Regions from separate parts of the Photorhabdus stackebrandtii genome, predicted to be linked through region 3. Evidence: predicted binding sites of a transcription regulator. Region 3 holds the regulator's gene; each other region holds the start of a gene.
The links. The regulator Fur, encoded in region 3, represses iron uptake genes when iron is present. The targets are predictions, from matches to a motif close to ATAATAATGAGAACNACTATCAA.
Positions count from the first base shown of each region.

Region 1: a site for Fur is predicted at 2,465-2,487, ahead of C5470_RS05160 (isochorismate synthase). Genes of this name have one in related genera too.
Region 2: a site for Fur is predicted at 8,779-8,801, ahead of exbB (tonB-system energizer ExbB). Genes of this name have one in related genera too.

Region 1 is NZ_PUJV01000004.1:137,947-148,105, forward strand. It holds gene C5470_RS05155 ((2,3-dihydroxybenzoyl)adenylate synthase) at 1-1,012, opposite strand, end outside; gene C5470_RS05160 (isochorismate synthase) at 1,009-2,190, opposite strand; gene C5470_RS05165 (ABC transporter ATP-binding protein) at 2,516-3,355, opposite strand; gene C5470_RS05170 (condensation domain-containing protein) at 3,529-6,666, opposite strand; gene C5470_RS05175 (TonB-dependent receptor) at 6,822-8,936, opposite strand; gene C5470_RS05180 (FecCD family ABC transporter permease) at 9,548-10,159, opposite strand, start outside.
Region 2 is NZ_PUJV01000038.1:1,116-11,274, reverse strand. It holds gene C5470_RS19830 (GH39 family glycosyl hydrolase) at 1-771, opposite strand, end outside; gene C5470_RS19825 (GH39 family glycosyl hydrolase) at 994-2,748, opposite strand; gene C5470_RS19820 (helix-turn-helix domain-containing protein) at 3,536-3,856, opposite strand; gene C5470_RS19815 (thiolase family protein) at 3,886-4,215, shown strand; gene C5470_RS19810 (LysR family transcriptional regulator) at 4,233-5,129, opposite strand; gene C5470_RS19805 (MFS transporter) at 5,308-6,492, shown strand; gene C5470_RS19800 (hypothetical protein) at 6,859-7,122, shown strand; gene exbD (TonB system transport protein ExbD) at 7,228-7,653, opposite strand; gene exbB (tonB-system energizer ExbB) at 7,657-8,628, opposite strand; gene metC (cystathionine beta-lyase) at 8,981-10,159, shown strand, end outside.
Region 3 is NZ_PUJV01000014.1:63,506-73,664, forward strand. It holds gene C5470_RS13330 (3-dehydroquinate synthase II domain-containing protein) at 1-433, shown strand, start outside; gene C5470_RS13335 (iron-containing redox enzyme family protein) at 623-1,429, shown strand; gene C5470_RS13340 (aromatic-ring hydroxylase C-terminal domain-containing protein) at 1,564-1,752, shown strand; gene C5470_RS13345 (cupin domain-containing protein) at 1,829-2,278, shown strand; gene C5470_RS13350 (AEC family transporter) at 2,417-3,334, opposite strand; gene C5470_RS13355 (TauD/TfdA family dioxygenase) at 3,347-4,351, opposite strand; gene C5470_RS13360 (beta-N-acetylhexosaminidase) at 5,338-8,013, shown strand; gene fur (ferric iron uptake transcriptional regulator) at 8,087-8,533, opposite strand; gene fldA (flavodoxin FldA) at 8,902-9,432, opposite strand; gene ybfE (LexA regulated protein) at 9,606-9,893, opposite strand; gene C5470_RS13380 (GlxA family transcriptional regulator) at 10,033-10,159, opposite strand, start outside.

The DNA.
Region 1 (10,159 bases), on a different contig from region 3:
CTTCAGCCATACCGAAAACTTGTTGTAGCTGGCATCCCATCTCTTTTGGAATACGTCTTGCCAGACTTTCGCTTAACCTTGCCCCACCGACCTGTAGCAATCGCAAGCTTTTTAGTGCATCACGGTTACCACTAAGTGCTATCGCCTCAAGCCATACACTGACTGCTGGCGGTATCAATGCAGTAACATTCACCTGATGTTGCTGGATTAGCGGAAAACAGCAATCAGCACTGGGGTTATTCGCTAAAATGACCTGTCCCCCGCTGTAAAACGCCCCTAATGCCCCCGGTGAGCTCATAGGAAAGTTATGCGCAGCAGGAAGTGCACATAAATAGCGAGTTTCAGCATTAAACTGGCAAATGTCCACACTGGCGCGAATACTGTAGTAATAATCATTATGCGTTCGGGGAATAAGTTTAGGTGTCCCCGTACTCCCCCCCGACAATTGGAAAAATGCTACTTCATCAGCCGGTGTTGGGTTAGCGATAAAATCACCAGCGCCTTCTGCCAATAGCGTCTCAAAATCCAGAATACTGTCATTATCACCACGTAAGACAACGTGACACAAAGACGGCGTACAAGCTCTGAGTTCATCAATAAAATCGTCGTCGCTAAACAAGGAATGGTTGCGATCGGCAATTAACAATGCGGGGTTAATCTGATCAGCATAAGCACAAAGTTCACTACGCTGATGGCTAAATATAGCGTTAACCGGAACTACCCCAAGCCGTAATAAGGCAAAGAAAACAATATAAAACTCGGCTTCATTGCCTAATTGAACTAAGGCGGTTTGTCCTCGTTTAACGCCTTGTCGTTGTAATGCTGCGGCCAAACTATCCACCAGCAGGTTAAGTTCAGCATAGCTGAACTGACGATCTCCACAGATAAGCGCAATTTGCCCGTTGTCTGACTGACGGGTCAAAATGTCGCTAAGAGGGAGATCTATCCAATAACCACTCTGACGATAGCGCTGTTCCAGCGCTTTCGGCCAACGATTAAATTCCACTATCATGCTGGACATGCCTCCTGTGAAAACTCGAATGCACTCATCATCGTTGAAAACTTAACCTCTGTTTCCTGCCACTCTGACTCCGGTTTCGAATCAGGTACAATGCCAGCTCCCGCAAACAGTCTTACCTGTGAACCATTCACTTCACCACAGCGAATAGTCACCACCCATTCACCGTCCCCTTTCGCGTCACACCACCCCACAATGCCGCCAAAGAGGTTTCGTTTAAACGGCTCTAATTCCTCAATTAAGTTTTTCGCGGTTTGATACGGTGTGCCACAGAGGGCCGGAGTAGGATGAAGCAGGCAAGCAACAGAAAGTGCATTTTCCTGTGGTGCTTTTAACACCCCTTCAATATCGGTAGCAAGGTGCCAAAGTACAGGTGTGCTGATGGTGGAAGGCATTTTGGAAATATGTAGTTTTTGACAACGACTTTCGAGTACGTTTCTCATCATATCGGTCACCAACCGATGCTCATAATTGTCTTTGACGGACTGAATAAGCCCCTGGCGTAATTTATAATCGTCTTGCTGGTTTTCACTGCGCTTTGCAGAACCTGCCAGCGGCTGAGAAAAGATAGTATTACCCTGTTTACGCACTAATAATTCTGGACTCGCACCAATCAATGCCCCATTTTCTAACGGAACATGAAAGTTATAACACCAACTATTTTGCTGGTTAAGATGTCGTAATAATTGAATTGAATCTAATGTCTGATAGGTTTCTATGTTGAGTAGTCGTGAAAGGACAACTTTGTCTAATGCATGATTGCGCATTGCATCAACAGCGGTGTTCACCATCTGGCTAAAGTGTGCTTTATCGGGCCACTGGCTGCGTCTTTTTTCTGTATAGGTTGAATTGGAAATAAGCGAGGGAAACTGCTTTCTCTGGAACCAATCGCATTGTTCAGGGACAAAAAGCGCCGCATTTTGCTGTTTATCGAATGGAATTGCCCCCACCAGAACAGGATTTTCAATCCCATCTCTCTTCGCTTGCTGGAATAATTGACGTATTTCTTGCTGAATCAGGCTATCAGGGTTTGCTGCATCATCAAGTGGTTTTGACACAATCGCATATTGCCCCTGTGCCAACAGACTTTTACTGGATGAAAGAAACAGAAAATCCTTATTATTAAGATCATTAAAACCAGTCAGCAAAGTATCTCTATATAAATCTGGCACAAGTTTTACCTCTATCTGTTAATCGTGTGATCACGAAAATGGAATTCTTGCTTCGACATATCTTTGCATCACTTGCTATAAATAAAACGATGACTTAGATTACCAATAATAAAATTTCGATATGATTTAATTTTATAAAAATTTATATCTTTAAAACATTTCTCCCTTATTCCATTTGGAGATCTCATTTTGCACCGTCCTGTTATTCTACCTGATATTAAAAGTTGTTGATTGAATCTATCAGGCATAGCTCAACGATATTCATATTATTTTAATAATAATTATTATCAATATTATTACTGAAAAATACATTTAAAAATCATGTCTATCCCTTTGTAAAACGCCGTCCCTGCGGAACAATTAAGGGGGTATGGCTGACGGGATCATCAATAATGACACAATCAAGTCCAAAAACCTCAGAGACTAATGTAGTCGTAATGATCTCACCAGGAGCTCCTTCCACCACAATCCGTCCCCCCGCCATCACAATCAGATGATCTGCATACCGGCAAGCCTGATTCAAATCATGAAGCACAGCGATGAGCGTATACCCGGATCCTTGATTAAGGCGACAAAACAACTCAAGTAATTCAATTTGATGAGCAATATCAAGATAGGTTGTCGGTTCATCAAGTAGTAACAACGGTGTTTGCTGAGCCAGTACCATGGCAACCCAAACCCGTTGGCGCTGTCCACCTGAAAGTTCGTCAACAACACATTCAGCAAGCTGTGTGACACCAGTCGCATTCATTGCCTGGCGCACCGCTTCATAATCCTCATGACTCCATTGACGTAATAACCGCTGATGGGGAAAACGCCCGCGCGCGACTAAATCAACAACTTTGATCCCCTGAGGAGCCTGCACACTTTGCGGTAATAATCCCAGCTGACGAGCCAAAGCGCGGGTTGGTATAGTGTGAATATCATGACCATCAAGGCAAACCCTGCCATATTCCGGGCGCAACAGGCGACATAAACTTCTCAACAGCGTGGATTTACCACAGCCATTAGGGCCGATAATCACGGTAAAACGACCATCAGGGATACGCAAATTCAGTTCATCACAGACAATATGTTCACCGTAACCCAGACGCAACTCTTCTACACTCAAGCGACAAGGTGATAAAACACTTTGGTTATCATGTTTTAGCGTTAGCGTTGTCATCAATTCTCTCACAAAAACGTTATTAATCAGTCTGCATCAATATTCATATCAATGCAGACTGCAAGAGGATTATTCAGTGTTGAATAGAAACCCTGGTATTCAAAGGGTATCTATACCCGTTATCTTTCAAGTTGCCTCTTTGTTGGCTGCACTCGCTCACCCCGGTCACATAGTTAGCTATGCCCCCGGGGATTCGCTCCCTTGCCGTCGCGATGCATCTTGAAATCTATAGGGTATATACGCTCGGATAATCTTGGCAAAATCGCCCCAAGCGGTATATCGCTATCCTGTGTTTTTGCAAACAACCCCAAAATGCCATTGATAGTCTCTGATATTTGAGCGATTTGAGCCGCACTATAACGATCTGAACGATAATTAAACAAAATACGTACCGTTTCTTCACCTGCAATCATTTCTTCCATAATTTCAAAGTGAAGCCCCAGTAGCGATTCCTGCTTTTCCAAAACGATCTGCTGAAATGCAATATGGCTTCCATCCAACATATGGAACTCACCGCTCAAACTATTTTTTGCATGTAACTGAATATATACCTCGAATAAATGATCTTTTCCTTGATCTGCATGGCCTGATAAGGCTTCCTCAATCAGATCAATGGGGATATCGGTATAAGGCAACGAATCATTGATGTTGTTCTTAACCTGAGTGATCAGATCAGTAAATGTCATCTGTTCAGTAAAGCGAACCCTATGTATCACAACCGTGGTGAAATAACCAACAGTGTCAAAGAAGCTCGCATCGTCACGCCCTGAAGCTGATGTTCCCACAATAAGATCATCGGTTGCCCCCAGTAAATTGAGCGATGCAACAATACTGGCGTAAAGAATATTAAAGAATGAAGCGCCATTTTTTCTGGCAAGTGACTGCAAGCCTTGAGCCACCACTTTTTCAATCTCAAACTCAATGCCTTCACAGGAATTCGCCTGCCCAGATAACTCGCTAGCCGCATTTTTAAAAATGGGCTCTCCGCTTGGCGCACCCCGTAAATTATTAACCCAATAATCAAGATGAGACTGATTCATTCCCTCATCATTTTGCCTGATTGCATATTGGAGGAAGGGTAAAGGTTGCTCTTGCCATGCTGGCGTCTCATTTATCAACCTGTATTTATAGGCATGTTTCAATTCTTCCATCAGCAAAGTAACAGACCACTCATCAAGTGCCACATGATGAAACAACATGGATAAAAACTGCTGCCCTGAAGCGTTATCGGTGACAAATTTAATGCGCAAAGGCAGTTCTTCAGATAGATCAAACTGATATTTTCCCTCTTTTTTTAATATTTCTTCTGAGGACAGAGGGCCATATTCATGAGAACCCCAAAACCACTGATAGTCCGATAAATCCTTCACAGGGACAACACGTTGATAGACTTCGCCCTCTTCCTGATAAAATAGGCTACGCAATACAGAATGTCTTTGCAGTACATCAAAAAAGGCTTGCTTAAGTACCTGCTCATTGATAGTCGCAGAAAATTTTAAAATAAAAGGTAAGTTGAAGATATCGTTGAAATCAAATGCCGCATACGCTTTCCATAGAGATTTTTGTGCAAGGGATAAAGGTGCGACAACCGAAATATCTTCTTCAAATTGTTCTTCGCTCAACTCAGTTTTGTTTTCATCAATAGGATCATGACATTGCGCATATTCGGCAAGTTTCAACGCAGTCGGATAACTAAAGAGATGATTAATATGGATCTCTATGTTATGTAAGCTCAGTAATCTACCTATCACGCGGGTGGCAATGAGTGAATGCCCGCCAAGATCGAAAAAGTCATCACTGGCTGTCATTTCCGGTGAGGAGAGTGCTTGTCTGAATTCATTCAAGATAATATTGGCTATCTTACGGTGGTTATCGCTTTTACCAGTTGCCTCATGCTCTTTTTGCTGTTTGACGGCAATAAATGCTGTATCACTGATATCTTCATGTTTTTTCTTCATTGGAGGCAGAAAAACAGACGTAAGTTTTGGCGCAATAGTGACATTTTGTTCATGAATAAATGTGCCAAAACCTTCTAACAGAAATGCGCCAATATGTGGGGATATTGACGAGCCTGTGATTAATTCAAAAAACCATTGCCCCTCATTGACATTTCCGGCAGCCAGCGAAATATCAAAATGCGCGTTCAACGGTGGAATAGGTAATAACTCAACCATTACATCATTCAACCTGAGTGATGATTGGGATTGATTAAGCCAAGTCACAAGGATATGTGGGCTGTCATGCCCGTACTCTACCTCATTACCCGTTTGTAGATTGCCACTTTCTATCTGCCTTTCAATATCGGCAATTATTTTATCCAGGCTTCTGTCATCATGGCACACACGCAACGACATTAATTCTGAGTAGAAAAATGGGCTGTTGAGTTCATCATGTGTATATTCTGGGTCGCACGATACACTGATATTCACGTCTAAATGAGAACCTATCATTGCAATATAGCAACCAAATAATGCTGCTACTGTTGCCAATGCTGAACATGCTGTTTTCTCCGCAGGTAAAAATGGAGCAAGTGCATCAATATTGATCGTAGTACGATATCTGCCCGCAAGGCGATGATGAAGAGAATCATCGAGGTAACTGATTTTACCCATCTCTTTAATTAGCACGCTCCTGGTGGTATCGGATTTATAAAGCCAGGGAATGCCAATCTTTCCAGATTCACTGGATAACCATTTAGCCGAGATTGCCTTTCTAAATAAATCTTCTCTTCCAAACCCGATAGTATTCAGGCCATTATTATAGACATTAGAAAGCAGGGTAAGCATCTGCAGCCATGACACGCTATCTCTCAGAATATGATGCACAATCACACCCAAAATAACCCCACGCTTGCCATTCATAAACAACATGAATTTGACGGGTGGATGTTCATCAAGCTCGATAGGTTTGCACTGATCCGTAAGTAACCTATTTATCGCTTCTTCATCAGACTGAATCTGATAAATTTCGATAGGAGAATCCGCGGTTGGATCGCAATATTTACGCAAATCGCCTTCATCATCAAAACGATACCTAACATTAATTCCAACTATCTCTTTAGTAAGAAGCTCTAATGCTCTGATGAGCCGGCCTATGTTGATATTTCCTGTCAGTGACCAGGCACAGGCAAACTGACCGGAAGCGTTAGGATCCTGTTGATGATGAAGCCACATCATCTCTTCAAATTCAGTTAAGTCCTTTTCAGTTTCTTGGGCTTCCGAAGATGAATGACCATCAGCATGGGCATTGAATACTTCATCCAAAAGCAATGCTTCATCATCTGTCAGTATCCGCTTAAACTCTCTTGCCATATTCCCACTTCTCCAGTCAACGCAGGGCTACATCTACATATTAATCTTTTGCCATTTTTCGGACAGAAGATGTGATCCCACTCATACAACAGCCCTCCATTTTTTGTCGGGTAGAATAAGTTTCACGCCACTGTCCGGTTACTTAATTAATCGCCTTAGAACTTCAGTTCAAACGTCGCACCAATCATTCTCGGACGCTGATAAATTATCGAATTAACGTTATTATCCGGAACTAATAAACGTTTATCAGAGTCAAACAGATTCTGAGCAAATAATGTGGCGCGTCCCCACTTGAAGTTATAACCAAGTTGAAGGTTAGCTATCCAATATGCTGGGATTTTTCCGCGGGCAGAATTGTCATACTGAGAGTAATAAGTATCTGAGAACATAACATTGCCGCTAACATCAATATCCTCTGTCAGTAAATATTTCGCCAAGAGGTTTGCGGTATATCCCGGCGCCCGAGGTAATTCATTACCCTGAACACCACTCTCCGCGAAGCTTTTAATCTTCGTTTTCAGCAAGCCAATATTAGCGTTTAACTCAAGTTTTTCGACCGGTAGCCAACGGGCGCCGACTTCTGCACCATACGTTTCAACCTTATTAGCATTACGGATCATGGTTGAATCGAGTGACAGATAATAAGGCAACTGCATATCCTTATAATCGTTGTAGAAAAGATTAGAAGTGAGTTCCAGTTTACCATCCAGCAGGCTGTTACGTGTATAAAGACTGTAGTTCCAGACATATTCAGGGTCATAGGTATAACTAATGACAGGCTTGCCAAAGGTCACTCCCGCTCCCCCTGCGTTATAACCTCTACCAACAGATACCCCGACGGTTTGATCTTTCTGCGGTTTCCAGGCTACATCAATTTTAGGCAGAAAAGCGTTATAGGTTTTATCAAAATCAATGGCTACACTTTCGCTTCCCCCTTTACGTGTTCTGTGTTCACGTTCAAAGCGGCTTGATAAAGTCACATCAATTTCAGGAACAACCGTGTAGGTCAAGACAGTATAAGCAGAGGCTGTTTCCGTTTTATCATCAAACTTGCTGCCCCCGAAAAGATTGATAGTCTCATCCTGTTTACCATGGAAATAACGCACACCCACCAAACCATTCAGCTTATTATCAAACCCTTGAAAACGGATAATAGGTTCAACTTCTAACTCTTTGCCATCAGTATCAGCTTTTGGAATTTTAGACGAGGTTAATCTGTGATAAGCAAGATCGGTATAAATTAATTTATTTTCCAGACTAATGGTATCTGACAAAGCCCATGAAATATCCCAGATCCCACTGGTCGTTTTTCGTTCTACAACTGGCCTGAACAGTTCATGCCTTAAATTAAGCGTATCCCTTGGATTGTACGCTTCGTTCTGCGGAGCACGACTATCAAGATGGTTAACCGTTAATTTGGTGGATAACTCAGGAATGGACAGTGGTTCAAACAGCAGCTTCGCACGGACCGTTGTTGATTCAATTTTGTGCGGATCGCCAACAGGATCATAGGAAACCAGGTTAGCAAAGCTATCACGATTTTGACGATCGACACTAAGACGGAAGGCCAATTGCTCGTCAATCAAAGGACCGGAAGCCATCGCAGCGACTTGTTGATAGCCCTGATTAGCGAACCCACTTTTGATTGCGCTCTCCCAATAAAAGGTAGGATCGAGTGATTTAATAATCACAGCGCCTGCAATCGCGTTCCTTCCCTGAATATAACTTTGTGGATCACGAAATACCTCGACACTCTCGATATCCCATAAAGATTGCGTGCCGAAAGCTAATTCATTATAGGTAAACGAGCGCCCATCAATAGAGACGTTGATTCTGGGACGCGTCCCACTAATGAAAGCCATTCCCCCTTGTGAAGGGCCTGAACCATCAACACCGCGAACAGCGGGAAGAGCATTACTAATACCATTATCAACAACGTTCGGCGTCATTTGCAGCAACATGTTAACATCAGGATTAGGAATAGATTTCATTTTGCGAAGATTATAAACCTCGACACTTGAACCACTATCGTAAATAGAGCGATTGACTTTCTCTCCTGTCACCACTAACACATCTTCTTCTGATGATGATGCCTTGGTATTTCCTTTTTGGGCGCTTTGCGGGTTCTTTTCCTCTGCCGCAATAGCATCAGTTCCTGTCAGAGCAATGGCACCAAAAAATAAAGCTCCAAAAATACCTACAAAATTCGATTTTTCAGTATGTTCTTTTTCTGATACATCATGTTGCAGAGTTGAGTGCAACCTATTCATTCATTTTTCTCCTTTAGCCAGCTTACACGAAATCGTTTTAATAAATTAAATGAGTTAAATCGTGACATTGCTGACCGGTGGATCCCAGTCTGGAAAAAACATGGTGCGATTCAACCCATGCTAATTTCATGCAGAGTAGTTTCTTTATGTTATTATTACTCTTCGGTGTTGCTTTGTTGTAATATTTCTTAAATAGTAATAATTATCATAACAAGGTGTATTATTGTATGTAAATAAAAATCATTATCATTAACTGTGATCAATGCAACAGAAAAATAAATTTTCCATATAAAACAACTTGTTATTTTAAAGAAATAAAAAAAATAAAAGATAACTCGGTAAAATATGTGGTTTTAGGAAGTTATTTAGCCAGAAAGAAATTGACTAAGAGTATATCCCTATATTTTATAGAATTAATTTGAGACTTAAAAAACAAACCAGAAAAATAAAGAAATCATTCACAAGCTAAGTTAAGAATATAAATAACGAAAATATTCCATCAATTGAGACAGATAAAGATCCCAAAAAATATATTATTATATTCATTACCTGAATGACTATTCCTCCTGATATCGCCTCCCACATTAAGAGAAAACTTACGACAATTCTTGCTAAATTTGCCGGGAACGGGTCAACAACCAAATCAGATAAATTCCGCCAACGAGCCCCGTCATAAGCCCAATAGGGACTGCCGCTCGTAAAGGTAAAAGCTGCGTAAGCAGATCAGCTGACAGCAAAAGACAAGCACCCATTAGCGCGGCACTGATAACCGGCATATTTCTCGAACAGGTCAGGCGAACCACAAGCTGAGGGGCGGCCAAAGCAACAAAAGCAATCGGCCCTGCGGCGCCAGTGGCAAGAGCCGCTAAAACCACAGCGCAGAAAATCATAATAAGACGAACGCGTTCCACTCTGATACCGAGCTGACAGGCAATATCATCCCCCATCTCGATAATGCTCAGTTTCCTTGCCATAAAAAGAACCAAAGGCACCAGCAATACAACCCCGGTTAAAACAGGAAAAACATGTACCCATGTTCGGGCATTAAGTGATCCGGCAAGCCACAAATTTGCCATCACGGCATTATCCAGATTTCCTTTTACCAGTAATAAGCCATTCAGGGCACTTAGCACTGAACCCACACCAATCCCCGTCAGGATAAGGCGATACCCCCCTATTGCGCCGGATTTTAAAGATAACAGATACACTACCGCCGCAGTCAG
Region 2 (10,159 bases), on a different contig from region 3:
AACATAATCTTCAAGTTTTCTATTAACAAACGCAATACCAGCGCCACCTACTTTAACCGAAGGATCAACAGCTTTAATTATTCTTGCAATTTTCGCATATAATTTATAATATTTTTTAGGATCATCACTGTTCCAGAAATAAAGTAAGTCAGGTTCATTCCAAACCTGCCAATAAGTTATTTTTCCCGGCAAGCCGATTCTGGCATAGTTTAAAGCATAGCGATTCACTAAGATGCCCACTAACATTGCATAAATATCAAAATCTTGTGGTATTTCATAACCACCCTCACCGGAACGCCCAATACGAAACATGATTTGTCGCTGAATATTACAGGGATTCAACTCGGCTTTATTATTCATAATATCGCGCAGATAAGCGTCAGTCATTTTATAATTAGCCTCTTTTAATGCAAGACTAATATCATGATTTCTCATCCCAGCAGCAGCATAGGGAAAAATGCTTCTGATATTTGAAATATCAGAAAATAGTCTTTTAGCCGCGAGTTTATTTTCTTCTGGGACATTAATAATCATTTGACTCTGATCACTTAGTCTATCCACCTGGAAATAGTTATCCATATCGCCAATACCAAAACCATCATGAAGCCGGATATGGGTAATGCCCATCTGATTAAATTGATCATCTAAATCGGGGAAGCCAGGTGCCAGAGATTTAGGTACACCATTCAAGCCATTAACCTCTTTAAGCAATGAGTGATGCCCAGCCGATAAATCTCGATGATTTTTATTGAATGAAAAAATTTTAGTCATAATAAACCTCTATGTTAATTAAAAAATTACATTATCAATGACAATCATTGTATACACTCTGAATTAAATACATTTCGTCCGACTCCTCATGATTAAAAAGGCTCCTTTCAGAGCCTAATGGATTAAAATAAACCTCTTATACATGACTATAATTATTTTATTTTCCACTTAATAATAAAACAAAGAAAAATAACTTACTATAATATTTTAATTTCATAAGAACTAATGATGGCTTAATTCTAATGAATATAATGTCACCGTTGAAGGTTTTGCCATTTTATCCACTAATGTTAATTTATTATTAGATATAGATACGGTAATTTGGTTAGTCACCTCTGGTGGTGTCATTTGTTCCAATCCTCCGCCTTCTTGAATACGGTACGCTTTAACTTTAAATTTCTTATAACCTATATGATCAATCACTACGGTTACACCTTGATCACTATGAATATAATCACGACTTTTCGGTCTTAAATACGTATCAGTCGGAAGTTGTTGTACCGGATCATTTTGCACTACCGCATTATTATGATGAATTGTTGTCGGATCAATACCACCAAACCATTGATTCTTGCTATAGGTATCGGTTAATTGTTCCAATGTTCGGCTAGTATCCAGATAGTATTGTCGATATAAATCCGCAGGAACGGGAGCGACATTACCATCTGAAAAACTCTTATCAACTTTGTAATTTGCCGCGAGAATATTAATTTTATTACCTGCTTCATTCTCGGTTGCCAAAACGGTTAAACCTGTTGAGAAATCCTTATTACCACTTAATATATGAGGTGTTTCGAACATTCTGGCAAAAAGACTAAAGGATTGAGCTGAATACGTACAGAAATTTTTAACACATGGGTTTTTAGGATTAGGCTGATTATTAAACAAGCCAAAAGATAAGCCATCGCCTCGATAATAATGCGCTAGGTCAACTTTCGCATATTGCATATAAATAAGTGATGAAGCTATATATGCTGCATTTTTAGCACTCTGCACTTTTGTAAATGTATTTCTCGATCCAAAAGGACTGGAATTCCATTCAGTGCAAATACTTTCAGTCTCGGTAAAATCATAAGTATGCAAACTTTTCTGAATCGTATTACCCATATCAATAATGTTTTGCGGGTCTCCAGTATCAACATATCCATGCCAGGAAAAGAAATCCAATGGTACATTATTATTCTTACAATACCGGAAAAATCCATCAATATAATCACCGCCTGCATTATTACTAAACGAAATTCCAGCACCACCGACTTTAGCATCAGGATCAACAGCCTTAATCACTCTCACTACTTTTTCATATAATACATAATATTTTTGTGGATCATCAGTATTCCAGAAAAACAGTAAATCAGGCTCGTTCCAAACCTCCCAATAAGTTATTTTTTTCGGCATTCCAATATTGGCATAGTTTACAGCATAACGATTCACCAAAGCCTTAACTAATATTGCATAAATATCAAAGTCTTCTGGTATTTCATAACCGCCATCAAGAGAACGCCCGATGCGAAACATGATTTGACGCTGAATATTATCTGGACTCAGATCTGCTTGATTATTCAGAACATCGCGCAGATAAGCATCCGTCATTTCATAATTAGCATCTCTTAATGCAAGATTAACATCATGATTTCTCATCCCAATAGCAGCATTGGGAAAAATACTTCTAACATTTGCAATATCAGAGACAAGTTTTTTAGCCGCGGGCTTATTTTCCTCTGGAACATTGACAATCATTTGATTTTGATTATTCTTCCTATCCACTTGGAAATAGTTATCCATATCACCAATACCAAAACCATCATGAAGCCGGAGATGTTTGATTCCCATCTGATTAAACTGATCATCTAAATCAGGGAAGCCAGGCGCCAAAGATTTAGGCACACCATTAACACCATTAACTTCTTTAAGTAGTGAGTGATGCCCTGCTGATAAATCTCGACAATTCTTATTAAAAGAAAAAACTTTAGTCATAATAAACCTCTATATTAATTAATAGATTATATCTTTATAAATCAAAAACAATATCAGAGAATAAATATATCCCTCTGATAATTCAATAATAATAAATGAGGCGAATACTTAGATAATAATTAAATATCTCTTTTAACTACTCATTAAAGTTATCAGTTATTAATTTAGATTTGGTTTATTAACCAACTAATTACATTGATATAATTACCAACAACAATAAGAACAACACTGTAGTTTACTTGATAATATCAGAATTAAAATAATCACAAAAATAAAGCTCCCAGTAAGAAATTGATAATAATAATCATAAAATAGCACAAGGTAAAACCATATAGTCAGTAAACTTTACCAATGAATATATAATTGCAAGTCATTAATACGTGCTATAAATATACTTGAAGTTTTAGTCATTTAATAAAATTCCTTGCAATTTTAAATTATCCATTACCAAGCAATATTAAAAAATAAAAACAAATGACTACATTCATAATAATCGCACTGCTAATTTTATTATCTATAGAGAAAAATTATCAGATAATAATAAAAAATACCAAACAGTTAATATATGTGAAATATATTCTTGCATTTTATGCAAAGCACTTATACGTTAAATATAGATTTACAAAGTTAAAAAAAGAATGAAATATAAAACTCACACATAATGAGGTAACAATAGTGATGACCAAGAAAAATGCTTTATTGACTGGTGCAACAGGTTTTATCAGTGCATATGGGCAGGGAGCGTGAAACAAACAGCCTTGGAATACCAAGGCCGTTCAGAGTGCAGTTAAATAACCAGTGCCTTCTGGTCAATTAAATTAAGTATACGCAATGCAGCGCCATTAGGTTTTATTTCACCTCGCTCCCATTTCGATACGCTTTCTTTTGTCATGTTTAATATCAAAGCAAGCGAAGATTGGGAAATGTTGTATTGAGCACGGATCCGCTTAATATCATCCCCTGTCATAGAGAGTATATTTCCGTATTTTTCTTTTAGCTCTCTGTCTTTAATTCTGGCTTCAATACGGCGAACTGACTCACCATCTGTTAAACCCGCAGCCTCAATTTCCTTAGCGAAATCAAGCATTTCATTCATTTTACTGGTCATCTTTAACCTCCACCAATAGTGATAGCTCAATCATTTTATTAATTTGGGTATCATTAAAATCTAAAAAAGCCTTAGCAATATCTGGAACAAGAATTGAAGACATGGATGTTATCGAAATCAATGAAGCTTTTGCTGCACAGACTCTGGCTGTAATGAAAGAGCTTAATATTCAATGGGATGCATCCCATGTCAACTGTAACGGCGGTGCTATCTCTCTGGGACATCCATTAGGTGCATCTGGGGGACGGATTTTAGCGAATGCCGTCTATCAATTACACCGCCAACAAGGAAAACTGGCCTTATGTACTATGTGCATTGGCGTTGGACAAGGAATCGCGATGATCCTTGAGAAAGTTTGATCACTTTTCTATTAACGCTAAATCGCCTTGGCAAGCCACTCCTGCAATAGTGATATAAATACCGTTAATTTTGCTGGCGGGTACGCAAGTGCCCGTAATAAATAAATACCATCCTTACGTTCATCAGGATCATTGAACAATGCAATAAGCTCTCCAGAACGAATATCCGATGAAACAACCCAGTTAGGAAAAAGCCCTACTCCAAATCCATTGACGGCGGCCATTCTCAATGTGTCAAAGTCGTCACTGCGAAAAATCCTATTCTCATTGCTGAGATTGATATCATCCTGATAGTGTGACCAACAAATGCCAGCAGGATCATGATGTTTATCAAGCAAATAATGGTTAGATAACTCAGAAAGTGTTGTCGGAGCCCCGTACTTCTGGATATAACCTGGACTGGCGCAAACAACCCAAGTCTGTGTGGCGATCCGTTTTGAATAAAGCGAACTATCTTTTAATTCACCAATCCGAATAACCGCATCGAGACGATCCCTAACGGGATCAGTCAATCTCTCTGTTTGATCAAGTTCAACTTGAATTTTGGGATATTGGATGAATAGTTCTTCCAGCATGGGAATTATATGGTGACGCCCAAACGTTGGCAGACAGGCGACACGCAGTACCCCTTGCGGTTCTCCATCCAAAGCCGCTAACTCAGCCTGGATATCGACAAGATTATCGATAATATCTTGCGCTCTTGAAAACAAAATCTCTCCTGCGTCAGTCATTGATAAACCACGGGTAGAACGCAGGAAAAGTTTTACCTCCAACATCTGCTCAAGGCTGTCTATCTGACGTGTAATAGATGAAGCTGCCATGCCCTGTAGACGAGCAGCAGCTGAAAAACTCTGTGAATGGGCAACATTAACGAATGTTGCCAGAATATCGGTACGTAACAAATCTTTCATCATAGATTTTACCTATATATGATTAAACGTATCTGATATTACAAGCAAGGTATGGAATTTGATAGCGCTATCAATTTTGCATTCTATGCAAAGCAATTTCGCTTGCCATCTTTATTCCCGCAATCCTGAGATAGTGGCAGAATTCTTTTACGGTAATACAGATCAAATGCTGGAGGTTTTCGTGTCAAACACAGCAATCAAACCCGATCCTACTTCTTCTATTTCTCTCATATTATTATCTGCCGCTTGCGGTTTTGCTGTGGCTAATCTTTATTATAACCAGCCATTATTACCGGCAATAGGCATAAGCTTTGGCATTGATGGCGCAACATCCGGTTGGATCGCCACGTTAACGCAAATTGGTTACGCTGCGGGGCTTTTCTTTTTTGGCCCTCTTGGGGATACATTAAGTCGTCGTAAGCTTATTTTCTGTCTACTAATCGGCAATATAGCCAGCCTTATCTTATGTGCCACCGCACCGAATTTTATATGGTTTTTGACCAGTAGCCTGATATTAGGGCTAACCTCTATTTCAGCACAAATTATCATTCCGGCAGTATCTGGGTGGGCAGCGCCAGAAAAACGTGGCCGGGTTGTAGGAAATCTGATGAGTGGCCTTTTCGCGGGAGCACTGCTTGCCAGAACACTGAGTGGCGCAGTCGGAGAGCATTTCGGCTGGCGTGAAATGTTTTTACTGGCAGCTTTAATAGATCTGTTCCTGTTTTTTCTGGTCTGGTTTGTTCTTCCAGAAACAGCAACACCACAAACTATGGCTTATGGTCAGCTTCTTTCCTCACTCGGCAAGCTGGTTAAACAACAACCACTTTTGCGTGAAGCCGCTTTATCCGGTTTTTTGTTATTTGCCGCTTTTAATACGCTTTGGGGCTCTCTGGCCTTATTGCTTTCTCAACCCCCTTATGATTGGGGTAGTGATATCGTGGGTCTCTTTGGCTTGACAGGCATTGCGGGAATGTTGGCTTCATCAACAATGGGTTCAATGACCGATCGTTTCGGGGGAAGAGCTGTTGTGACTACTGGCGCTTTATTGGTGACGTTGGCCCTGTGCCTGATTGGTGGAACCCGTCACAGCATTCTGTTTTTATTCGCGGGTATTATTTTCCTGGATCTTGGCAGCAGAGCGGGTTTAGTGGCGAATCAAACACGGCTGTATACTTTACTACCTGATGCCCGGAGCCGACTGAATACTGTTTTTATGACATGCTATTTCTCCGGTGGCGCAGCGGGTTCCTCTTTGGGAGCGATAGCAGCCTGGCATCTTTCATGGAGTGGTGTCGCTCTCAGTGGCGGCGGATGCGCACTATTAGCAACTATTTTGGTTCTGTTTGGTGCGAAACGTCTGGTATAACCGCGCTCAGAAATAGCTTTATACACAATGGAATGCAGGTAACAAGTAATCAAATAAAAGTGAATATAATAAGTGGTAATCAACAACCGTGTAATTAGCCCAATTTGAGATGCATTAAAGAAACTATTAAAATAATGTTGGGTTGACAAAATCAGAAAGTTGCACCAGTATCAAGGTTGACAGATTTGAATTTTTGCACTCTTAGAGAAAACAGTAAATGCCAAACATCCGCTATCCTTGAGAATTCCATCCACAGTTAAGTGAAGAACGTTTAAGTATTATTGCAAAAGAATTACTCAATGTGCTTGTATTTATCGGGCACATCAGCTTTCTCTTTTAACCGATACTCAATACAAAACGGCTTTTTTGGGGCTTAAACGCAAGGGCGAAGCTATCGAGGAAAAAGAGGATTATCTTATTCCCCATGAGAAACCTGAATTATTTCATCGAGCAATAAAAGTGCTTATTAATGATGTTTGTATCAATATTGAAGCACTAGCCAAGCGTTTGAAAATTACAGTGCCAATGCTGCTTGAACTGGCTAACGATAGTTCACTTTATGAGCTTAACAATCAGACAGATTCTGTGAACGTCATTTCGATGTTCTCATATCGATCCAGGATAGCGTGATTATTCCCACCCTGACCAAATTAGGCTCTCATTACACAAACCAATTACCACGTTAATCTCACCGCGCTTTCCAGCGCGGTTATTTAATAGAAGGATTATTGATAACTAATCCGATGAAACCGCTTCCATTCCTACCAATCCCACTTTCAGATAGCCCGATTTACGCAGAGCATCCATCACACTCATCAGTGTTTCATAATCCACAGTTTTATCAGCCTGAAAGAAAATTGTTGTCTCTTTATTGGATTGGGTTGTCTGATCCAATACCGCCGCCAGAGTATCATGATCTACCTGTTGATCACCGACGTAAAGCTGACGATCAGCCTTAACCGTCAGAAATACCGGTTTTTCAGGACGGGGTTGCGGTTTTGCCGACGATGCGGGTAAATCCACTTTAATATCAACGGTTGCCAGTGGTGCCGCTACCATGAAGATAATCAGCAGCACCAACATCACGTCAATAAATGGTGTGACGTTGATTTCGTGCAATTCGCCGCTATCGTCCAAATTTTCATTAAGACGCATTGCCATACATCACCTTGTCTTGCTATTTGCCAAATCCAGATCACGGCCAAGCAGTAATAATGCCTGTGCCGCCATATCACCAACCTGACCACGGTAAGACGCGATCATACGGGCGAAGATGTTATAAATCACAACAGCCGGAATCGCCGCCACCAGTCCAAGCGCTGTCGCTAACAACGCTTCCGCGATACCCGGCGCCACTACTGCGAGGTTAGTTGTCTGTGAGTGAGCGATACCGATAAAGCTGTTCATGATCCCCCACACCGTACCAAACAGACCCACGAAAGGAGAAATCGCGCCAATAGTCGCCAAATAGCCGTTACCACGCCCCATATGACGGCTGATAGCCGCAACTGAACGTTCCAGACGGAAAGAGACACGCTCTTTTGTGCTATTCAGATCACTACTTTCACAAGATAGTTGGCGTTCTGCCTGTGCTTCATTCAGCAGTAAGCGGCTAATACTGAGTTTGCTGAAACCTTCTGCAATTTCCGCAGCCTGATCAAGACTCTTAACTTCCGCCAGAGCCAATTGCTCTTTACGTAAACGACGACCGGCAGCCAACAGTTCAGTTCCTTTTGAGAAGAACAGCGCCCAGGTAATAACAGAAGCAATCACCAGGCCAACCATCACGGTCTTAACAACAATGTCAGCGTTCTTATACATGCCCCAGATAGACAAATCGGTAGCAAAACCACTGGAAAGACTGGTTTCATCGGCTGAAACATCAGGAGCAACAACATCAGTAGCCACCGGAGTCACTTGGGTAGAGTCTGTAGCGGATGCCGTTTGTGGTGCAACCTGATTTGCCGGCGGTGCAGTTGTACCCGAAGTTGTTGAGGTCGCCGCCGGAGCAGGTGTTGCAATCTGTGCGGTTTTTGTCGTGGTATTGTTGTCTGTTGCAGATGCTGGTGTTGTATCAGCCAACGCTGAACCTGTCAGCCCGAACGCTAAGATAATTGAAGCAGTCAAATTACGCATCAGTTGGCCTTTACTCCCTTTCTTATAAACCTTGTTATTTAGCAGTGAATTACCTTTCGTCATCTCACTAACCTTATTTACACTGAGTCTTCATTCATCTTCGCCAGACTGAATGAAAATGAAGGCTGATGATATCAAACATTAAGTGATTTGATAGTAATTATCATTATTGTTTAATAAAAAAGTGTTACCCCTTCACAAAATAAAATCAAAGAAACCTCACTCACAAGTCATCAGATGAATTTTCGTCAAGTTGGCCTAATCCTTTTGTACAAAAAGGACTAAATCTTTTAACGTGTTAACTCTATTTTTTACACCATTTCAAACTTTGAAATTAAGGTGGCAATGGATCATGACAGAAAAAAAACTGGAAACTTCACTGGTCAATGCAGGCAGAAACCGTAAATTTACTCAAGGCGCAGTCAATCCAATCATTCAACGAACATCATCTGTGATTTTCGATTCTGTCGCATCCAAAAAGCAGGCAACACACAACCGCGCCAATGGCGAACTGTTTTATGGCCGGCGTGGCACCCAAACCCATTTCTCTTTTCAGGAAGCCATGGCTGAACTGGAAGGAGGCGCAGGTTGTACGCTTTATCCTTCTGGTGCCGCCGCGATCAGCAATGCCATTCTCTCTTTTGCCGCCGCCGGCGATCATATTCTGTTGACTGGTTCAGCTTACGACCCGACACAAAGCTTTTGTGACAAGATATTGTCACGGATGAATATAACTACCGATTATTTTGATCCGATGATTGGCGAGGAGATGGCTGAACTGATTAAGCCCAATACCAAAGTGGTGTTTCTTGAATCCCCAGGCTCCATCACCATGGAAGTACAGGATATTCCGGCGATTGTTCGCGCGGTACGGCAAGTCAATCCAGATATTGTCATCATGATTGATAATACCTGGGCCGCGGGTGTGCTGTTTAAGGCACTGGAGTTCGGCATCGATATTTCTATTCAATCCGGCACCAAATACATTGTTGGTCACTCAGACGCAATGTTAGGTATTGCCGTCGCAAACGAACGCTGTTGGGTGCAACTGCGGGAAAGCTCCTATTTGATGGGACAAATGGCGGATGCCGATACGGTGTATATGGCAAGTCGCGGGTTGCGGACTTTAGCCATTCGCCTGAAACAACATGAAAAAAGCAGTATCGAGATAGCACGGTGGCTGCAACAGAGATCCGAAGTTGCAGCAGTCTATCATCCTGCCTTCCCCTCCTGCCCCGGCCATGACAATTTCATTCGCGATTTCAGCGGCAGTAATGGCCTGTTCTCTTTTCAATTGAAAGAAAGATTAACACACCAGCAATTTTCAAATTATCTGGATAATTTTCACCATTTTAAAATGGCATTTTCATGGGGTGGTTTCGAATCACTGATCCTGGGTTATCAACCAGAAGAGATAAAAACAATACGCCAATACGATGCCCCACAAAGAACAGGCACCCTGTTCCGCTTGCATGTCGGGCTGGAAAATGTTCAGGATTTGATTGATGATTTAGCTGAGGGATTTAGTCGA
Region 3 (10,159 bases):
CGCTACTTGCTATGAAAGCTATGTTGATGATCAAGAAAGTTTACTTAAGACAATCAATGAAGGAATAGAATTCAATTTTATTTGGATTCTTTTTCGTGACCCAACCAATATTCCCCTCGCACTGGTCATTGCATCGTTACAATCTACCGGGACTATTTTGTCAAAAGAAATCAGAGATCCCAATGATGTCGATGATGCAATTGTATCTTATGGTGTTATGGAATATGGCACTGAAGGTATTATATTTTTACCTAATACACATGATGCCATGAGCGACTTTATCGATCGTTTATCATATAACAGAAAAGAATCACTGCAACTACAAGTAGGAGTAATTACAGAAAGCCGTCCTCTCAGTATGGGGTATCGAGCTTACATTGATGCATCCACATTTGTTAGTGCTATTTTGGCACAACTTCGGAAAAGATACTGATTGATAATACGAAAATTGCTATTTCATCTGGGGCTAGCGGATTATATGTTGGCAGAAATGTTTTTCAAAATCCGCAATCTTTGTTGAAAAATTTATATGAGTGCATAAACGCAGAGCTAATATCTTTGGCGTGATAAAAGCCTGTATATCATAGATCTCATCAGTTGAATGTTACTAAAAGGGTTTATCATGGAACTCGCTATCGACACTCAAAACGAGCCTAAACAAGAAACCGGTTATTGCTTATCCCCGTTGTGGAAAGACGTTTTTTCTAAAGAGTTATTGGAAGAACTTAATTCGAATATATTTCTGGTGGCTTGTCGTTCTGGGCAGGCCAACCAGAGCTTACTAAAAAAGTTTATGATTCAGCACCATTATTATTCACAATATTTTACCCGATATTTGTGTTCATTAATGGGAGGTTTAGCTGATCAAAAAGATTTTGTGTCACTTTCTCATAATTTGCTGGAAGAGCTAACAGGAACTGATGCTGCAAAAATATCTCATGCAGAGTTATATAAAAAGGCAATGGCTGCTCTCAATGCTGTTCCTAAAAGTGACGCAATTCTTAAAAGTACTCAGCAACTGATTGACGCTATGTTTCGCCACTGCCGGAGTGATGATTCCCTAAGAGGGCTGGCGGCTTTATGTTTAGGTGCTGAAGCAATTGTACCTTTGGTTTATGGTCCCATTTTAGATGCATTGCGATCAATAAAGGCTTCTGACGACGCATTATATTTCTTCAAAATCCATGTTGAGGAGGACGAAGATCATGCAATAGTGATGAGGAAAATTATTGATCGAATGATTGAAGAAAACCCTCATCGAAGGGTAGATGTTATTGCTGTTGGTGAAGAGATGGTGCGTTTTCGCATGGCGATGCTAAATGAGCTATATCAAAGTAATACCAGGATAAATCCGAATATACCGGCACTGTTATTTGAGGGTGATACAGATATTTTGCGTAATGATGACATGCAACAGGTAAAGTGTTGAAACGCAGATTAAGAGATATTTCTCCTAAAATTTTTGAGGAATATGAAAAAAATAAACAACTCCCAAATGGAATTTTGAAAATCGTTAACGATATATCGATTAATTAGAGTTAACTATAAAGAAGGGGAAGTATTGTGAGCAAAGTTTATTATGAAAGTCCTGCTGTTGAAGCTATAAAACAAAAATTGATCCCACCCACTCACTTTCAGTCCACTGGTAAAATTCTCGTCAGACCTGACGGGCATATAGCGTGGTATTGTCGGGATAATAAAGAACATGAAAAACTTTTGGCGGAAACGATGATTAAAATATTTTTAAGATAAAATATCTTGAATGTCATTTTAAAATAGTTAAAGAATGTAATTTGTAAAATAAGATGTGATATTAGAGGTGATTATAATGAAAAAGACTTTCTTTTCATCTGGCGATTTCGGTAGAGTTCCAGGCGAGTTAATTGAAGATAAACCGACTCAATTAATTCATGAGAATGTATTGAATTCTGAAGTCAGTCAAGATGTAAATTTCTCAAATGAAAGGCGCCATAAGGTCGCTATGGTTAATTTACCCAGTAAAGTTCTCAGTATGACTCTGGGTGGATTACAACCTGGGCAATCCACGCGTAAACACAGGCATAGTTATGAAACCATAATATATATCGTCAATGGTGAGGGGTATTCACTCATTGGTGAAAAACATGTTTCATGGAAAGCGGGTGATGCAATATATGTGCCTGTATGGGCATGGCATCAACATATAAATAGCAGTACCACTGATGAAGCATTCTATATTGCATGTGAAAATGCGCCAATGTTGCAAAACTTGGGGCTGGCAGTTCGTGAAGAACTTTGAATTTAGCAAAAATAGCCGTAAACCCTTGTCCAATGTATTGAATTACTTAATGTATCTATAGAGATATAGTAATAAAAAAACGTATTACATTTGTTCTGAGTAATACGTTTTTAATATTATTTAACTTTATTCTTATTTCTATAATTCCATACTACCAAGAATTAAAGTTACAGTAATGATGGATAATAACGTAGTCCATGTGATAATAGATGCCATTGCTTCATGGTCACCTCCCATTTGTCTGGCTAATATATAAGCATTGCCAGCACAAGGTACTGCGGAATATAGAATAGCAATATTGGCAGGAACGCCTGATGCACCTAAATATTTAATTATCAAGATGGTGATAAGTGGCATGACAACCAACTTGAGTATAGTTGCGTAGGAGATCGAAAGTAGCTTTTTTATATTCATACTAATGATCAATCCAGCGCCTACAGACATTAAGCTTAATGGTGTAGCTGCATTAGAAAGATAGATAAAAAGTTGTTTAATTGAGCCAGTAATATGAATGTTAAAGAAGTTTAGTAATACCCCAATGATTGCGCCAATGATCAGAGGGTTTTTAGCTAAAGCAAGAATAGCACTACTGAGACTTTTTTTGCTTCCACTACCATAATGATTCATCACCAATACGCTCATAATATTAGTGATAATTATCATATAGGCTACAAAAAATCCAGATAGTGCAACTCCTTCACTTCCGAATAGTGATTGTGAAAGGGCTATAAAAACATATGAGTTATATCTAACTCCACCTTGAAAAATAGAGGTAAATAGAGCAGGTGTAGTATTAAATAAAAATCTACCGGATAAAATAATAATAGCGATTATTATCGTGGAGCTTATTGTTGATATTATTGGGTAGAAGTTGTCAGCGCCAGAAAAATTGGCTTCACTAATATCTAAGACTAATAGAGCAGGAAAAAATAGATAGTAAACAAATTTATCTGAGAAGTTCCAGAAATTAGAGACATCTTTTATATATTTTTTGGATAAGAAACCAAGAATAATTAATAGGAATATAGGCAGAATTGAAAAGAAAACATTTAACATCTTAAGATCCTTCTAAATAGAGAAAACTCTATTTTCGATTTGGTTTAAATACCTATGATTCCAAAGGCTTGGTGAAATAAATACACGTTGCAACCAACGTAATGGTGTTCCTATATTATCGAATGTTGGTGTGAATTTATCTCTTGAATGTAAAGTGAACCTGTTGTCTATGTATATTAAGTCTCCAGGGTTAATATGTATTGCTACTGCATTTTCTTTAATCAAATTATAGAACTTTTCCAGCGCAATTTTAGCTTTAGTTGTACTTGCTGTGATCATACCGGGATAAAATACAGCGCTGATGTCGGGTAGTATATGATTTTCTGATATCAGCGGGACAAGATGGGTCTCTTCTTTCTTAATCAATGTGGATTGTCTCCAGCGGTAAGGTAATTTAATGTTGTACAAGGGGGCTGCTAATGTTTCTATGTCTTCTTTCTTTAATTGAGCAATGGATAAACGTGAATCGGATATTCGTGTCAGAGGGCCATTAGGATCGCTTCTGATTCCTGTAAGCAGTAAACCCAGGGGAGAAACATTATATCGCTCTAAATGTTTTAAAGCTGCGTTTTCAATATGAAAGTCAAGTTCAACATCAAATCCTAAACCCGTATATTCACTTTTCGATTCATGAATTGGAATAAGATTATTAATTAATTCCTTACCTTCAAAAAGCATCGAATAGGGTTCACCGATGAGTGACGCTATGCCTGTTAAAAGATTTTCGCTAATATTTCCTGATCTTGCTGAGGGGGTATATTGGTTTGGTGATGGAGAGAAAAATATTTCACAGTCTATTGGTGTATTCTTTAAAATTATGTATGGTCTGGGGTTTATAGATGCCCGCTGTTTATTTAGGGCTGATGTTATTCTTACCGGTAAAAAATACATCATTGCAGATCTTACTGCGTTAATATATAAATCACCCCCAGTAGGGTCATAATCGATTTTATTTAATGCTAAAAAGAGGTCATGTTTTTCTTGCGTAGTTAATTGAAATAAATTCTGATAATCCATTTATCATTCTCTTTAAAAAATAATAATGTTAATAACCGCAAAAACAAGAGTATGTTACATTTATTATTCGGTTTTAAAACTAAAATTAACAGATAGTGTGATGTTAATCACCTTAAATAACGGATTGTATTTGGTTGTTTTTTGAACTATTAGGGTGCAATAGAAATCATATTTACAATAGAGAATGGTTTCGGTAACTAGAACGTTTAAAAATCAATTTAAATAGATTGATATCTGGCGGACAGTTGTGTCTGAGTTACTGTTATACGTTAACAATTTTGTTAAATTGAGTTCTTGGATTCCTTTTATAAAAACATCATCACAATTTCGTATAATAAAAGGTTCCATTTTACCAAAAATTAATCAGAGATGAGTTATGGATGATACTCTACTATAGATAATTCCTATTGAGATGGATTTTTATATTTCACAACTGAATCAAAGCTATTTTTTTATTCTGTCTAATAATAAAAAATAAATCTAACTATACGAAATTATCTGTGTTTTATATTGTTAAGTTTTTATGGTTGTATTATTTTTTATCTTAATATTAATGTGGTGTATAACTATTTTTATATTTTTCTTGTAATGTGTTCTTTGTCATGTTTTGTAAAAAATTCCTTTTCTACCATTGATAATTCGTGGCATGAAAAATAATCTGTATATATGTTGATTAGGTTATTTTAATTTTCTTTTTCAATTGAAATTTTTATTTTACGTATAGATTTATATTTTGGGCTGTGATTTATTCTAATCAAAAAGTCATTAATTTTATGGTTACACGTAGTACAAAAGTCAGCATTAATCCAATCTATGATCAAAGTGTGCGTTTTCAATGATCTGCCTGGAATTTTTCTGGGATGAAAAAGAGATTAAGTTCAACATCATCATGCCATTTATTGTTTTCTAATGGCTTGTTGCCGCTGTCCTTATGTTTCTGGGCAGTGGTTTACCTTACATAACATTTGTGTTTGAAAGAGGTAACAATGAAGAAATTTAAATTGCGCACATTAGTGGCGCTGATGACAACTGTTGGTTTGATGAGTTCTGCCTATGCTAATAATACAGCACAACAATTGGTTGATTCACTGAGTCAATTAAAAGTTAATTATAAGGTTATTGATAATCAGGCGGGAGATCATGGCGTTAACTGTGCTGTACTGGGAGCGGACTGGGCCACTTGTAATCGGGTAGATATTACGTTAACCAATGGTAATCAGGCTATTGATTCATCTGATTGGGCGATTTATTTCCACAGCATCCGGCAAGTCCTGAGCGTAGATAATGAGCAGTTTAAAATTACGCGTATTACGGGTGATTTACATAAACTGGAGCCAACTGAGAAATTCACCGGTATTAAAGCGAATCAACAGGTAAAATTGCCTATTACCGGAGAGTATTGGCAGATTTACAGCACTGACTTTTTGCCGCGCTGGTATGCAACGTCAGGTGATGCGAAACCTAAAGTCCTTGTGAATACGGATACAGAAGATCTGAGTCAATTTTTATCTGTTTTCACCGGTGATCAATGGAAACGCACAACCGCGGATAACAACATTCTGATGACGTCTGAAAATCGTTATGCGAAGAATTTGCAGGTTAAAAAAATCGAGTCAGAAAAATTACGTGGGCAAATAATTCCGACACCAAAAGAAATTCAGATTTATTCAGAGGATGCTGATTTATCTGGTGGTGTAAGACTGGAATTTGGTGGTTTGAATGACGAGGCGGTTATTCTTGTCAGAAAACGTTTTACCGATCAAGGCATTAAATTAGAGAATAGTGGCTATCTGGTTGCGACTCAGATTGTCTCTTCAGATTTTACCGGTGAATGGAAGGTTAAAGGGGCTTACCGCCTGAGTATTACCCAGAATGGTGCTCAAATTGTTGCTTTTGACCAATCTGGAGTGTTTTATGGTCTTCAGTCTCTGTTGTCATTAATTCCTGTTGATGGCAGTGCGAAGATTGCTACTCTGACGGTAAAAGATGCTCCACGTTTTGAGTATCGTGGGGCTCTCCTTGATGTAGGGCGCAATTTCCATAGTAAACAAGCGGTCCTGCGTTTGCTTGACCAAATGGCAAGTTACAAACTGAATAAATTCCATTTCCACCTGAGTGATGATGAAGGTTGGCGTCTGGAAATTCCTGGATTACCTGAGCTGACGGAAGTTGGCAGCCAGCGTTGTCATGATTTGAGTGAAACCAAGTGTTTGTTACCACAACTGGGTTCCGGCCCTGATAACAACAATATGGGCAGTGGATCCTTCAGCCGTCAGGACTACATCGACATTCTGAAATATGCCAAAGCCCGTTATATTGACGTTATTCCTGAAATTGATATGCCGGCTCATGCCCGGGCTGCGGTTGTTTCTATGGAGGCCCGCTACAAGAAGTTAATCGCTCGCGATGATGTGAAAGGGGCGAATGAATACCGTTTGCTGGACCCAACCGATACCACCAGAGCAACCTCTGTTCAGCTCTATGATCGTCGCAGTTATTTGAACCCGTGTATGGATTCTTCAAAACGATTTGTTGAGAAAGTCATTGGTGAAATTGCCGTTATGCATAAAGAAGCTGGCTTGCCATTGGAGACCTGGCATTTTGGTGGTGATGAAGCGAAGAATATTCGTTTGGGAGAAGGGTTCCAGGATAAGAATGGTCCGATAGTACCGGGTAAGGGCATCATTGATAAAAGTATAGAAGATAAGCCATGGGCTAAATCTCAGGCTTGCCAGAAGTTGGTAGAGCAGGGGGTTGTGAAAGATATTGAGCACCTTGCCAGCTACTTCGCAATTGAAGTGAGCAAAATTGTGAATGCTAATGGTATTGAGAAGATGCAGGCATGGCAGGATGGCCTAAAACATGCTGACAGCGCTAAAGATTTTGCGACCAAACGCGTTGGTGTGAATTTCTGGGATGCGCTCTACTGGGGGGGCTTTGATTCAGTCAATGATTGGGCGAACAAGGGCTATGAAGTGATTATATCCAATCCGGATTATGTTTATCTGGATATGCCGTATGAAGTTCATCCACAGGAGCGTGGATATTATTGGGCGACCCGTTTTAATGATGAAGCCAAGATCTTTAGTTTTGCGCCAAATAATATGCCGCAAAATGCTGAAACATCCGTTGACCGTGATGGTAATGTATTTCGTGCGAAAAGTGACAAACCGTGGCCGGGCGCTTATGGGCTGTCAGGGCAAGTATGGAGTGAAACGGTCCGCACTGATGAGCAGATGGAATATATGATTTATCCTCGCTTATTACCGCTGGCAGAGCGGGCATGGCATCGGGCTGGTTGGGAACAGGATTATGTTCCAGGCCAGGAGTATAAAGGAGGGGAAACGCATAATGTTGATATTGATGCATTGGATCGTGATTGGACACGGTTCGCTAACCTGATAGGGCAACGTGAACTTGTCAAACTGGATAGGGCCGGGATTGCTTACCGTTTACCGGTACCTGGGGCTAAGGTAAAACGCGGTGTTTTGAAGGCCAATATTGCTTTGCCGGGGCTGATTATTCAGTACTCAACTGATGGCGGTAATAGCTGGAAGATTTATGACAATCACAAGCGTCTGAAGGTAAAAGGAAATGTGTTGATCCGTTCTGTCAGCCCGGATGGCAAACGTTACAGCCGGATTGATAATGTAAAGGCATGATTTTGTTTCATCAAGAAAGGAACCTCGGATAGGTTCCTTTCTATAGATAAAAAATTATCGGTTCAGGAATGAATTACTTTTCGTCATGTGCACTACTGTCTTCGCGGCAATTACCTGCGGAGCAATGACCATATAAATAAAGGCTGTGGTTTGAGAGTTTAATCCCATAACGTTCAGCAATATTCTTCTGGCGTTTTTCGATATGTTTGTCACTGAATTCAATGACCTTACCGCAGTCCAGGCAGATTAAATGGTCGTGGTGGTGTTGTTGAGTGAGTTCAAAAACCGATTTGCCACCTTCAAAATTATGACGGGTGACAATGCCGGCATCATCAAACTGATTCAACACGCGGTAGACAGTCGCGAGGCCAATCTCTTCACCGTTATCAATCAGTTTCTTGTAGAGATCTTCCGCACTGACGTGGTGGTATTCAGGATCCTGTAACACTTCCAGTATTTTCAATCGAGGAAGTGTTACTTTAAGTCCAGCATCTTTTAATGCCTTATTGTTGTCGGTCATGCGGATTCAGTCCTGTTACTCAGTAAAGTGAACTTAGCGATACTTCAAAAAGTACCAGTTAGTTATCAGGTTATGATTATAGGCATGGCTAATGAAAATGAAAACCACGTTAACCTTAACTATCATTACACATTTTGCCAGAATAATCATTTGTAAAACGCAGGAATAACCTTACTGTTTATCATGTTTAGGCTATTTTTTTGCCATTCTTCGTAATAAAAGAGCGGATATGAGCAGTGTGTTGACAAAAGCGATAGCTTTTGAACGTGATCCCACAGGGTGAGCAAAGCGAATGGCTACTCACCTACCGCGTATTCACTATTGATAAGAAATGGCCTGCACCAATATACGGCTATTGGGGTAAGTCCCTATCCAGCAATAATTTCCGCCAGACTCATCTCTTCGTAGATCTGTTTAGTCCAGGAATTAACGCGTTCTTCGGTTAATTCTGGTTGGCGATCTTCATCAATAGCCAGCCCAATAAAATGGTCATCATCAGCCAGACCTTTTGATTCTTCAAAGTGATAACCCGCCGTTGGCCAGTGACCAACAATAATTGCTCCACGGGGTTCAATAATGTCACGGATAGTTCCCATCGCATCACAGAAATATTCCGCGTAATCTTCCTGATCGCCACAACCAAAAAGGGCAACCAACTTCCCTTCAAAATCGATCTCTTCCAGAGTAGGGAAGAAATCATCCCAGTCACACTGAGCTTCACCGTAGTACCAGGTGGGGATGCCGAGCAGCAGAATATCGAACTGTTCGATATCTTCTTTACTGCTCTTGGCAATATCGTGGACTTCTGCAACGTCGGAACCCAGAATTTTCTGGATTTTTTTGGCAATATTTTCTGTGTTGCCGGTATCGCTGCCAAAGAATATACCTATAATTGCCATAAAATGATATAACCTCTTGTTTTATTTGTGTATTTCTGTTTGAGATATACGTATAAAATGTCAAAATCAGCAGAAAGATTCTGGTTGTATTAATAAAAAAACAAAATCCTATTCTGACCAAACAGCAAGGACAATTCTGTCAAATTTGTGTGATTTCCTTGCCTTCAATGCTATCAAGCAGTGATGTCACTTTCTGCTAACTGGGCCAGCAAAATTTGCTCAATGAGTTCACTGCGGCTGATATTGCGTTGTTGTGCAAGAAAGTTCAGCGCATCGACTGCGTCGGCATTTATTTTCAATTCCACACGACGCAGACCACGCACCTTATCACGGCGAAGCTGGTTACGTTTATTGACTCTGAGCTGTTCATCCCTGGAAAGTGGGTTGGTTTTTGGGCGCCCCGGTCTGCGTTCATTTGCGAACAAATCCAGAGTGGTGCGATCCATTTGTTCTTTTGCCATAAATTCAACTACTAAAGGGCGTATACCATAAAATATAGCACGCCATGATACCCCAGCTTCCCGTGTATCGCTACTGCCAGACAAAGATAAAAAGCCGTGTCACTGTTTATTCGTAAAGGATGTCCATTGCGTTTCGACTTTAACGGTACTGGTATTTTCTGCGGTACTCTATTGGTGTTAACCCATTCAGTTTCTTAAATAATTCTCTGAAGTAGCGAGTATCTTCATAGCCAACTTCATGGCTGATTTCTTCTATGGTCTTGTTC